DNA from 3 places in the Shouchella sp. JSM 1781072 genome. Region 2 is predicted to be linked to each of the others. Evidence: riboswitches for the same ligand, from Rfam matches in the RefSeq annotation. Region 2 holds a riboswitch; each other region holds the start of a gene.
What was found. Region 2 has a riboswitch for S-adenosylmethionine ahead of ACE1TH_RS00990 (methionine ABC transporter ATP-binding protein). Riboswitches for the same ligand answer to the same signal wherever they lie in the genome.

Region 1 (4,194 bases), 810 kb from region 2:
CCATGCGGCAATTTAACCCTGTAACATCCGCTCCTGCTTCATACAGTTCTGTTAAACCTTGACTAAGAGGAATGCCTCCTTTTAACACACTAATGTCACCAAGCGATACGTTTGCGATGATCGGCAAATCTGTTTTTTTGCGTGTCGCGACAACCAATTCTTTTATTTCAAAAAAATCATAAAACGTTTCAAACAATAAGCCATCCACACCCGCTTTTAACAGCACATCTACTTGCTGATTTAACGATTGGACGCATTCATTTCGATCGATTTGTTCATATTGAAACCCTTGAATCCCACCGACTGTTCCAACGACAAACGCCTGCTTCTTCTCACTTGTATTCACCGCTTGTTTGGCAAGCTCAACCGCTGCTTCATTTATGGCCTCCATGTCTTCTTGTAGTCCATAACGTGCTAATTTATGGCCGTTTGCTGCATACGTATTCGTTTGAATAACAGTTGCTCCAGCATGTAAATACGCTTGATGAATCGAAATCACTTCGGTTGGTTTAGAAAGATTTAATTCTTCAAAACATAAGTCATAGCCCGCCTCATATAAAACCGTTCCCATTGCGCCATCAGCGACAATAACAGAAGACGTTACAGCCTCTCTCAAGTTCATGGACCTCACCTCCCTTGATTCGTTGCTTGTTCAAATGCTTGTTTTAGATCAGCGATTAAATCTTCGCTATGTTCAATTCCGACCGAAAGCCGTAACAACGTCTGATCGATGCCCTTTTCAATCCGAAGTTCTTCCGGAATATCAGCGTGGGTTTGCGTAGCCGGATACGTCATTAAACTTTCCACTCCTCCTAAGCTTTCTGCAAAAGAAATTAGTTGAAGTGCTTTGAGTATGGGATTTATGTAGGATTCATCAGTCACACGAAATGACAACATGCCACCTTTTCCCGGATATAAAACGTCACGCACGAGAGGCTCTTCCTCTAACATCGAAACGATTTGTTTTGCATTGATTTCATGTTGTTTCATTCGCAGCGCTAATGTTTTCATGCCCCTCATTAATAACCAGGAATCAAATGCACCGAGAATGAAACCTGCTCCATTGTGAAAGTAGCCTAATTGTTCACTCAATTCCGCTGATTTTGCAACAACCAGCCCAGCGACAACGTCATTGTGGCCACCTAAATATTTTGTCGCTGAATGGATGACGATATCTGCTCCATCCACTAATGGCTTTTGTAACAACGGTGTTAAAAACGTATTGTCGACGATAAGGAGTACATTTGCTTTTTTGGCAAGAGTCGCTAGCTCCTGTATGGAGGCTTCTTTCATTAATGGATTTGTAGGTGTTTCCACAAAAATCGCCTTTGTCTCGGCTTTTAATTTACGTTCAACGGCATGTAAATCAGCCATATCTACATAGTCAAAGCGCAGCCCCCACTTTGTCCATCCACCTTCAAACAATCTGTAGGTACCACCGTACAAATCATCTGAACATAAAATATGATCGCCTTGCCCAAAAAGTGAAAACACGAGTTGAATGGCTGACATGCCAGAACTTGTTGCAAACCCTTGGTTTCCATGTTCTAAATTTGCAATGGCTTGTTCGAGCACTTCTCGAGTTGGATTTCCAGTACGAGCATAATCGTACCCTGTAGATTCTTGAATTCCTGCGTGACGATACGCAGTAGAGAAATACACCGGTGCATTAACAGCGCCAGTTGCATCATTTCGACGATTTCCAATTTGCGCTAGGATTGATTCATCATGTGTTGTCATTTTTTATCCCCCTTAAAAACGGTACAATCATAAAAAACCTTTCTTCAAGATGTAAGAAGAAAGGTTGCGAACGATTCTCTTATCTTGCAGATTTCTGCTGGATTTAGCACCTTGCCAATTAAAGCTGGTTGCTGAGACTTCGTCGGGCCATGTCCCTCCGTCTCTCTTGATAAGATCTATTAAGTTTATTTGCTATTGTCACAACTTTAACGCAAAACAAATGATTCTGCAACCCGTAGCATTGAAAATGCATAAAAAAACGCACAGCTTGTCTTACATAGCTGTACGTTTTTCGCACGTTCATGCTTCAGGTGACGCTTCAATAATTAGTTGATCTTCATTTCCACATACACACTGTTTAAAGCCTGTTTCATACTCTCCGTTTTCATTTCGTTTTCCACGTAAAATGTATTTCTCTCCACATAAAGGGCAACGAATGACAATTCGATAACGATTCGCTGTTGTCACGCTATCCTCCTCCTTTAGTTCAGATTGCTCTTTTCATCTTCATCTAGTTTGTTCGCCTTTTTTATTTTCCATATTGCTAATAGCCACAGCGCAATCATAAATGGAATCATTAAATATAAGAAATAATGTCCAAAATCCATTAGAATGTAGTCGTAACTTCCGTGCAAAATCATTGGTAGTACAGCCGCTAAAAAAAGAAATAGTTGTTTTTTTGAAGGATGGTATTTGGCTCTTCCCACGTAGTAACCCATAATTATTCCGTAAACAGCATGAGCCGTTGTCGGTAATAACGTTCTCGGAAGTACGTGATCAAACCCATATGCAATCATATATAAACTATTTTCAACGGAAGCAAAACCAAGAGATAACGCTACGCCAAAAACGATTCCATCAATTGGTTGCTTGAGTTGACCATGTTGATAAGCAAATATGAACAACATCAGCCATTTTAAACCCTCTTCTATCAATCCGTAAAGCAAAAAAGCTTTTAAAAACGAATGAGCTAAGATGGCTTCTTCTGTGAAAGCAAATTGAATGACTGAAATTGGTAAGACGAGCAAGGCGCCAATAATAAAGATTCTTAGGACTAAAAACATGGCACCTCGACTAAAGGAATCGCGTAAATACACATAAGAGAACAATGCCATGGCCGGAGCCAGAGCCGCAAGAATAAAAGAAATCAACGCTTGTCGACCCACTCTCTAAAAGGACGTCCGCTACATAATCCAGTATACGCCTCACATTAATGAGACTCAAGTTTCACCGCTTATGAAAACCCAACGGCAAGATCCTGGTGAGCTGCCGTTAAAACGAGCGCTTTAATTCTTGCTTTTTTACTATCGTAATCAGACCCTAAAATGACGCCAAGTTGTTCTAAGTGGTGTGCACTTCCTTTATAATCATATGTCGGATACACTTTCCCCTCTTCAGATGACGTTGTTAAGATAATAGGCTTCTTCTTTTGCAACGCCTCTTTAATAGGGGCAACTAACTGTGGCGGCACTTGACCTCGACCAACGGCTTCAATAACAAGCCCATCCACAGTATCCAGCATGGCACGTAGCGTTTGTTCAGACATCCCTAAATAAATTTTTGCAATTCCGATCTCAAGAAATGTGGGTTCCTTTACCATATACATTTCCCGTCGGATTGGCTTTTGATACGTAAAAATAACATCATTGTCAATAATCCCTAAATAACCAAATCCAAAAGCATTAAAGCCTTGAATGTTGGACGCATGTTCTTTTTTTACATAACGTGCGGAAAAGATCCGTTCATTGAATACAACCACACACCCTGTACCTTGTAAATCTGGTTCACATGCCGCATATATCGCGTGCCTTAAGTTCATAAATGCGTCACTGCCTGTTTCCTCTGGCCCCCGTTGTGAACCTGTTACAACGACTGGTCTTTCATCTACATTTGTTAAATCTAAATAATAGGCCGTTTCCTCCAATGTATCTGTACCGTGGGTAACAACAACCCCGTTTACATCATTTGCTTGAAAAGCTTTTTTCACTTCATAAGCTAGGGTAGCCCAATCTTCCGGCGTCAAGTGGACGCTTGGTTTCTGCAAAACGGAGCGCACCGTTACATTAATATCCGTTGGTAACCCACATAAATTAGCTAATTCTTCCCCTGTTAATTCGCCAGCAACTAATTTTCCGTTATCACCTGTGGTACTTGCAATCGTTCCACCTGTAGTTAAAAGTACGACGTGCCTCAATGTTTTTCCTCCATTTTCTACTTTTGGTTTATCGTTTCTGCAATGTTTTTTCCGTGTTCTCTGCCATTTTCAATGAAAATTTCGTTTGCATGGTTACCCGCTGCTATGACACCGGCAATATAGACATTCGCAACATTTGTCTCCATTGTTGCTGGATTAAAGGTTGGCCGACCAGACACATCGTCTACTTCGACACCCATGTTTCGTAAAAAAGTATGATCAGGATGATAGCCTGTCATAGCAAAAACAAAATCAGCTTT
Region 2 (4,194 bases):
TCGTACGTTTCTTCTATAAATGACTGAATCTCATCCGATTTCAATACATCTACAAGTGCTTGAATCGCTTCGTCATTCTCATTCCCACTTTGAACAACAATTAAGTTCACATATGGGTTATCTTCGCCTTCAATGGCAATCGCTTCTTCAGTCGGAGAGATATCAGCGCCTAAAGCATAGTTCGAGTTAATCGCAACGACTTCTGCTTCATTGTTTTGATAAGCTTGCGGAAGAAGTTCTGCGTCAGGGCTCATGTTAAACGATAAGTTTTTCGGATTATCCACAATATCTGCTTCTGTTGCTTCTACTGAAACGCCATCTTCAAGCGTAATAACACCATTTTCTTGCAACAAGGAAAGAATTCTTCCTTGGTCCGCAACCGAATTACTCATCATTACCGTCGCACCGTCTGGAAGATCATTTAAATCCTCATAGTCTTGCGAATATAAGCCGATTGGCTCGACATGAATGGCACCTGCTTCAGCAAAGTCATAGTTTTCATTTTCGGCTAGTTGACTCTCTAGGTATGGACGATGTTGAAAGTAGTTCGCATCGACTTCGCCATCCGCTAAGGCACGGTTTGGTAAAATATAGTCTTGTGCAATGCGAATATCAAGTTCAATCTCTTGTTCCTCAAGAATTGGAGCTGCTTCTTCTAAAATTTCCGCATGAGGGATGTTTGATGCACTAATACGGATGGTTGTTCCCCCATCTTCATTCTCAGCCAATTCATTGTTTTCATCTTCACTTGATCCACAAGCAACGAGTGCCACGGATACACCTGCAATTCCTACTGCTTTTAAAAATTTATTCATATGAACTCTCTCCTTTTCCTCTTTTATCTTTTATCTGATCGATTGACTAAGAAATCGCCAATCAATTGAAATAGAAATACGATCGCTAGTATAGCCACTGTTGCCATAATCATGACGTCTGTGTTCGTCCGCTGAAACCCTTCCTGATACGCTAATGTACCAAGTCCCCCGGCACCGATCGTTCCAGCCATGGCTGTGTAGCCAATTAATGCCACAGTCGTTACGGTAATGCCTGAAATTAAAGCAGGCATTGATTCTGGTAGCAATACTTTGAAAATAATATGAAGATTGGATGACCCCATTGCTTGTGAGGCTTCGACTACACCTTTATCTACTTCTCGAAGGGCAATCTCCACCATTCGTGCATAAAACGGTGCTGCACCGATAATTAGCGCAGGCAACGCTGCACTTGGCCCAAACATCGAACCAACAATGGCTCTCGTAAAGGGAATAAGCAAAATGATTAAAATAATAAACGGTATGGATCGAAAAATATTTACAAAGGCACCGACAAGCGTATAGAAAAATCGATTCTCCCAAGGATTTCCCTTTGCGGTTAAATACAAAAACAAGCCTAATATAATCCCTAATATAAATGTAATAGCTGCCGCAATAACGGTCATATACACCGTTTCATAAGTGGCGAGCCATAAATTCTCCCACACTACATTTGGAAAGAGTTGATTAAGCATGTTTAATCACCTCGACTTCCACTTCTTGTTGACGAATAAATTGAACCGCCTCTGCTAGCGAATCTTGCTCGCCAGCTACACGGAGATACAGCTTTCCATACGACCCTTGCTGAAGCTTCGAAATGTTTCCTTGAAGGATCGAGACGTTAATCGGAAATGACCGAATTAAATCAGTGACAAGCTGTTCTTCTGCCGGGTTGCCAATAAACGTTAACGCAATGACTTGCTCACCACGTTGAAGCGTGATATCTTCTGCGATAAAATCATCCGCTTGAACTTGCGCTACTTGCTTCACAAATTCTTTCGTCATCTCTTCTTTTGGTCGTCTAAATACATCAATAACCGGACCTTGTTCAACAATTTTGCCATCACTCATTACGGCCACTTCATGACAGATCTTTTGAATAACATGCATTTCATGCGTAATAAGAACAATCGTTAAATGTAGTTTTTTATTAATATCCGTTAAAAGATCAAGGATCGAATCGGTCGTTTTCGGATCAAGAGCAGAAGTCGCTTCATCACACAAGAGCACCTTTGGGTTGTTTGCAAGGGCACGAGCAATGCCAACCCGTTGCTTTTGGCCACCGCTTAGTTGCGATGGGTAATTATCTTCTCTTCCGCGTAGACCGACTAAATCAATTAACTCTTCAATCCGTTTTTTACGTTCTTCCGTAGGAACCTTCGCGACTTCAAGTGGAAATGAAATATTTTCTTTTACCGTTCTTGACCAAAGTAAATTAAAGTGTTGAAAAATCATCCCTATTTTCTGACGCTCTTCTCGCAACGCTTTTTTTCCAAGAGAAGCTAGTTCCACACCATCTAACGTAATTTTGCCTGTTGATGGACGTTCTAATAAATTCAACAATCTGACTAGGGTACTTTTTCCAGCCCCACTATAGCCGATAATGCCAAACACATTTCCTTTACCAATCTGCAAATCGACATGATCCACTGCTTTTACAGTTGATGTTTTCGTCGTATATGTTTTGCTGATTCCTTCTAACGAAATCAAGTTGTTCCCCCCAATAATTAAAAAAACCTTCCTGTAAGATGACAGGAAGGTTTACCTATGGTCATCTCATCTCTCAAAGCATAACTGCTTTGCAGGATTTAGCACCTTCAAACATAATGTTTGCGGTTGCCGGGTTTCAACGGGCCAGTCCCTCCACCACTCTGGATAAGAAATATTTTATTAAGATAATATGAGCATCATAGCATGCGAAGCCACAGCCGTCAATCCTTTTATGAACCTACGTGCTTTTCCATCTCTAGTTTATTCAGTTTATCATGTTCTGCTACCTTTTTTTGAAAGACAAATAAAAAGAAGACTGATCCTAATACATACAAGCATGCTGTTATGCAAAATACAATAGCATAGCCTGTATAAGCACCATACGATGCAACGATGCCCATTGAGATTGGTCCCATAAGCGCCCAGCCTAACTGGAATACCATTTGTGTAACGGAATTTGCTGTTCCCCTCATTTTCGGGTGAACGAGCTTCATGACAAGGGCAGCTTGAATCGGGTTTCCAGCGTTCATTAACGCTTGCCTGAATAAAAATCCAATAACGGCGAGCCAAATCATATTTGTAAAAGCCGTTAGCAGTAAAAACGGTATCGACCCCATTTGTAAGATGAAAACCGCCCTGACTTCTCCAACACGATTCACAACCTTTGGCCCAATTAGCATTGCAAAAACCGTCATTGCCTGACCTAGAGCGAGAATAAATCCGATCATGGAATAATTTAAATCAAAACGATCATTAAAATATAAATTTAAATATGGAATAACGAGACCGGATCCAAAACCAATTAATAAGCTCGATACGGCAAATAAGCTAATTAGTTTCCACTCTTTGCTTTTAGGGAAACGAGAGAGTCCCATAGCTACTTTTTGTACCTTTTCAATTTTCACGGATTCTTTTACTTTCCAAAGTGGAAAAAAGGAAACGAGCGCTAATGTGCAAGCAAGAAACAACGTGATCTGAATGGCTTGCTGCATCGTCAAAGCGGTAAAGGCAAACAAACTATCTGCCAACGTGCCACTAAATAAATGGCCGATCACATTTGCAGCCATCATTAGTGCTGCATGAAGGGCAAATAATTTCACACGTTGCTTTTCTTTAGAATGTTCTGCTAACAAAGGAATTGCCGACACTTGTAAAAACGCAAAGAAAAACCCTGTTAAGCTTGCACCAAAAAGCAAAAGCCATTCTGACGTTCCAAATGAACGAATAATAAAGCTAAGTGCGAGCATACTTGCACCAATTAAGAGCATCTTTTTTCTTCCATAACGGTCGCCTAATAAGCCTGCGGGTAATAAGGCAATGGCCGTCGCCGCAGCTTGAAAAGCGATGATTGTACCATTAAGTGTATCATCGTAACCTAATTCTCGCACATAGAACGGATACATAACCATAAAAATACCCATTGCAATATTGAAACAAATCGATGAAACAAAAAAATATCGAACAGTCTGACTATAAGGTTGGAACGTTGATAACAGATTTTTTCCCCTTATCATGTATGTACCCCATTTAGCGGTTATTTCGTCTCTCTAAGTAAGTATACGAAATACCCGCTCATATGGGTAGCCTTTAATGCCAACTATCCTCAATAAATGACGTTACTTCATGCCAGTTTTCATTTTGCGCTTGAAAGATTTGTTCCTTATCAAAGATA
Region 3 (4,194 bases), 1.4 Mb from region 2:
ACCTTTATGAATTCCATCTTTTCTTAATCGAGTCCGAATCACTTTTGCAATTGGATCGTAGCTTGTTTTAGAGATATCTTCAATACGAAGACGGGTTGGATCTAGTTTATTTGCAACACCCATACTTGAGATTAACGGAATATTTCTATTTCGACACTCTTTAATTAAGTGGATTTTATATGAAATTGTATCACTTGCGTCAATCACAAAATCTAATTTATGAGAAAAGAAATCTTCATATGTCTCTTCTGTATAAAACATTTTAAGCGCAACCACTTCGCATTCTGGATTAATGTCTTTTATTCTCTCCGCCATTAAATCGACTTTAGGCTGGCCAACGGTTGATAGCAACGCGTGGATTTGCCTATTTACATTTGTAATATCAACGTCATCTTTATCAACAAGGACGATTTTACCGACTCCCGAGCGGGCAAGTGCTTCTGCTGAGAATGAGCCTACCCCACCAATACCTAGTACTGCAACTGTACTTCCTTTTAATCGATCTAATCCGTCATGACCAATGGCCAGTTCATTTCTTGAAAACTGGTGTAACACGTTCATCAAACTCCTTTATCCATTGCATTTTGCTGATGTGATCATATCATACTCTCTTCTAAAAGCACACTACAAAAAGCATTTCCTTTTCAGAAAATGCTTCGTGTCATCCCGATCTTGCCGTAGGAAGTCGATGCTTTGAACCTGCCAGGCAGGTGGGTGCTTTGTACCATTTATTTTAAGTCCTCAGCTACCGAGGCATGTAAGCAAAACAGCAACAGCAAGCTCCCTTTTTTAAAGTGTTGGCTCAAAGAATAAAGCCCTTACGAACAGATCAGGATATGTGATTACCGTTATCATATCAGGTTTTTCATTAATAGGCAATCATTTTTCAAAAAATTGCGACTTAAGGCATATACTTGTTGTTTGTCTTTTAAATACCCAACATTTTTTACACGCAAACCTTGCATATTAATCGAGTTTTCACGAAAAATATGGTACATTCTCTTTAAAAGGAGGCAACGATGATGAGCGCCATTGTAATACAGCGATGCATTGAAGTAACGCAGGAAATTGCTATACTAGAAAAAAGAGTCGTTGAAAGTTCCTTCGAATTAGCTTTGTATAGCGATCGCATTGAAACAAGTACGGATCACTTTCCACTTGATAGTGTCTTTGATATCTCGTATCGATTTCCGAGCGATACGCCACATTCATTAGGATTTTTATACTTACACACTAGTAAAGGCGTAACGACGTACAAAATTAAAACGTCTCCAGAGACTTTTATTAAAGAATTCAAAAAACTCGTTCCTGAAACGAAATACCATTTATAATTTGCTTTCCACTGTTGTAAGTTCTTGGTCTACTTCTGTCAGCAGTGGGAATGTAAAGAATGGCGTTACTGATGAAAGCGGAGTCACAATAAACACTTTTCCTCCTTCTATGTCTTTTTCCTTCCACACTTTTGTTTTCTCTAAATAAGGTTCCACTTCACCAAGCTGTTCATTTTTACAAAACCATACTTCTTGCGCTGTTAATTTTTCCGATATGCCTTCCTCGATTTTCGTTAAACGATACGTAAAACGAGGCAATACGTCTCGCTGTTGTTCATGAAAAATAAAATCTTCTACGACGCTGTTTGCTGTTGTTTCTTTTCCGGCACCGGGGCCAGCAAAAATAAGTCGCTCCATATCTTTCCCTTCAAGAGTAACAGCATTTAAAACGCCACGAATTGGTGCTAAAGAATGTTCTTGATCAATTAAAACAGGCTTGACGAACCCTTTTAGGGACGTTGAATCTACTTCTAATTTCGCAATTAATTTAAAGGATAAGCGTAGCGCTTTTGCGGCTTGAATGTGCCATTGATCAATATGACTAATGCCAACACGTTCAATCTCATTTGGCGAAATCCATTGATCATAACATTGTCTTGCCAATAAACAGAGCTTATAAACAGCATCCCACCCTTCAACATCAGAAGTAGGATCCTCTTCTGCATAACCTAATGATTGAGCTTGTTCCAACGCATCTTCATAGGTTCTTCCTTCGCCCATTTTTGTGAGAATATAATTACTTGTCCCGTTGAGGATACCTGCAATCGACTGGATATTCGTTGTAAGTAACACACTTTTGAAAACATTCACGATAGGGATCGCCCCACATACTGCCGCATCCCAACCGTAGTAAGCACCGTGATCATAAGCAAGTTGCTCAAGCTCTTCTCCATGTAGCGCTACAAGCTTTTTGTTAGCCGAAATAACAGAGGTGCCTTGCTTTAATAATGATTCCGTAAATGCTTTCGGAAGATCTGTTCCGTTTATTGCTTCAAATACAAGATCGTATCGCTCCTGTTCAAAAAAAGACTCCCATGATGATGTAAGAAGATTTCGGTGAACGTCCTCATGTTTCTTCACATCTTTGACTAAAATACGAATGATTTCGAATTTTCCTCCGATAATGGTTTCAATCTGTTCTCTTGAACGAATTAACCGTTCATAAACACCACTTCCAACCGTTCCGTATCCAATTAGGCCAATTTTCATCTCTGTCACCCTCTCGTCTATTGAAAGAAGCCCCTATTCTTGGATAAGAAAAGGGGCTTTTTGCCTTTGCTTATCTCTCAGAACCATCGTTCTGCTGAATGTAGCACCTTGACCTTAAATAGGTTGGTTGCCGGGCTTCATCGGGTCAGTCCCTCCGCCACTCTCGATAAGATAGTATGTTTTTTTCATTTGATCGTATCCGTAATTATAGAGGGATGCGTTTCTTCTGTCAACCACGCTTCCCGAGAACAGACAGGTTTAAATCAATTAACTGTTCCACACTGACTGCACCTGGTGCATGTGTCATTAAATCACTAGCACTTGCCGTTTTCGGAAAGGCAATGACTTCTCGTAAATTTGTTTTTTGTGCTAGTAACATGACAATCCTGTCTAAGCCTAGCGCAATTCCACCATGTGGAGGTGTACCATATTCAAATGCTTCAAGCAAAAAGCCAAACTCTTCATTCGCTTGTTCTTTTGTAAATCCAAGCGTCTGGAACATTTTTTCTTGTAGCTCACGCTCATAAATCCGTTGAGAGCCGCCACCAAGCTCATAGCCGTTCAAGACGAGGTCATAAGCTTCTGCTCGCACATCATCAGGATTCGATTCAAGTAGATGTTCATCTTCTTTTTTCGGACGTGTGAATGGGTGGTGTAGGGCTACATAACGTCTTGCCTGCTCATCGTACTCAACGAGTGGAAAGTCAACAACCCAAAGGAAATTGAATTTACTTGTATCAATTAGATCGAAATCTTTTCCGAATTTTAAACGTAGTGCACCTAATGAATCAAAGACAATTTGTTTCTTATCTGCACCAAAGAACAACAAGTCACCTGGTTTTGCTTGCATGCTTTCAAGCAACGCTTCTGTTTGTTCAGGATTGAAGAATTTTGCAATTGGTCCTTTTAACCCTTCTTCTTCAACCTTTAGCCACGCTAAACCTTTTGCACCATATGGCTTAACAAAATCGGTAAGTGCATCAATCTCTTTACGAGAAAGTTTATTTGCACCTCCACTAAGGTTGATTCCTTTTACAATCCCGTTTGAATCAATTGCCTGTCTAAATACTTTAAACTCCGTATCTGCTAAAACCGTTGTCAAATCAACAAGTTCCATTCCAAAACGGGTGTCAGGTTTATCAGAGCCATAGCGATTCATCGCATCTTCATATGTCATCCGCTCAAAGGACCCTTCAAATTCAAGACCGTGGGTTTCAAGCATCAACTTCTTCATTAGAGTTTCCGTCATACCAAGAATATCTTCTGTTTCAAGAAAACTTGCTTCAATATCAATTTGTGTAAACTCAGGCTGGCGGTCTGCTCGTAAATCTTCATCTCTAAAACATCGCACAATCTGAAAATATTTTTCAAAACCAGATACCATCAGCAATTGTTTAAAAATTTGCGGTGATTGCGGAAGGGCATAAAATTCACCATGATGCACACGGCTTGGCACTAAGTAGTCCCTTGCTCCTTCAGGTGTACTTTTTGTTAACATCGGTGTTTCAATTTCTAAAAATCCATCTTCATCAAGAAAGTCACGAACGGTTTTCGTTACTTTATGTCTTAATTTAAATGCTTCTTGCATGTCAGGACGACGCAAGTCTAAGTAACGATATTTCAAGCGAACATCTTCAGAAGCATCCGTATTTGC

Region 1: it holds a riboswitch for S-adenosylmethionine, as region 2 does, so the genes downstream of both, ACE1TH_RS05370 (methionine biosynthesis PLP-dependent protein) here and ACE1TH_RS00990 (methionine ABC transporter ATP-binding protein) in region 2, are expected to answer to the same signal.
Region 3: it holds a riboswitch for S-adenosylmethionine, as region 2 does, so the genes downstream of both, ACE1TH_RS08490 (homoserine dehydrogenase) here and ACE1TH_RS00990 (methionine ABC transporter ATP-binding protein) in region 2, are expected to answer to the same signal.

Annotation. Positions count from the first base shown of each region.
Region 1 covers NZ_JBHFQE010000001.1:1,006,411-1,010,604, reverse strand. Annotated here, with positions in the region: gene ACE1TH_RS05375 (bifunctional homocysteine S-methyltransferase/methylenetetrahydrofolate reductase) at 1-622, opposite strand, end outside; gene ACE1TH_RS05370 (methionine biosynthesis PLP-dependent protein) at 628-1,740, opposite strand; SAM riboswitch class I at 1,817-1,916, opposite strand; gene ACE1TH_RS05365 (hypothetical protein) at 2,041-2,208, opposite strand; gene prsW (glutamic-type intramembrane protease PrsW) at 2,223-2,906, opposite strand; gene ACE1TH_RS05355 (asparaginase) at 2,975-3,934, opposite strand; gene ACE1TH_RS05350 (YpdA family putative bacillithiol disulfide reductase) at 3,952-4,194, opposite strand, start outside.
Region 2 covers NZ_JBHFQE010000001.1:191,893-196,086, reverse strand. Annotated here, with positions in the region: gene ACE1TH_RS01000 (MetQ/NlpA family ABC transporter substrate-binding protein) at 1-815, opposite strand, end outside; gene ACE1TH_RS00995 (methionine ABC transporter permease) at 839-1,507, opposite strand; gene ACE1TH_RS00990 (methionine ABC transporter ATP-binding protein) at 1,500-2,522, opposite strand; SAM riboswitch class I at 2,586-2,694, opposite strand; gene ACE1TH_RS00985 (MFS transporter) at 2,753-4,036, opposite strand; gene ACE1TH_RS00980 (DUF2553 family protein) at 4,110-4,194, opposite strand, start outside.
Region 3 covers NZ_JBHFQE010000001.1:1,586,957-1,591,150, forward strand. Annotated here, with positions in the region: gene ACE1TH_RS08475 (tRNA threonylcarbamoyladenosine dehydratase) at 1-555, opposite strand, end outside; RNA gene ssrS (6S RNA) at 660-839, opposite strand; gene ACE1TH_RS08485 (hypothetical protein) at 1,020-1,331, shown strand; gene ACE1TH_RS08490 (homoserine dehydrogenase) at 1,326-2,540, opposite strand; SAM riboswitch class I at 2,608-2,713, opposite strand; gene aspS (aspartate--tRNA ligase) at 2,770-4,194, opposite strand, start outside.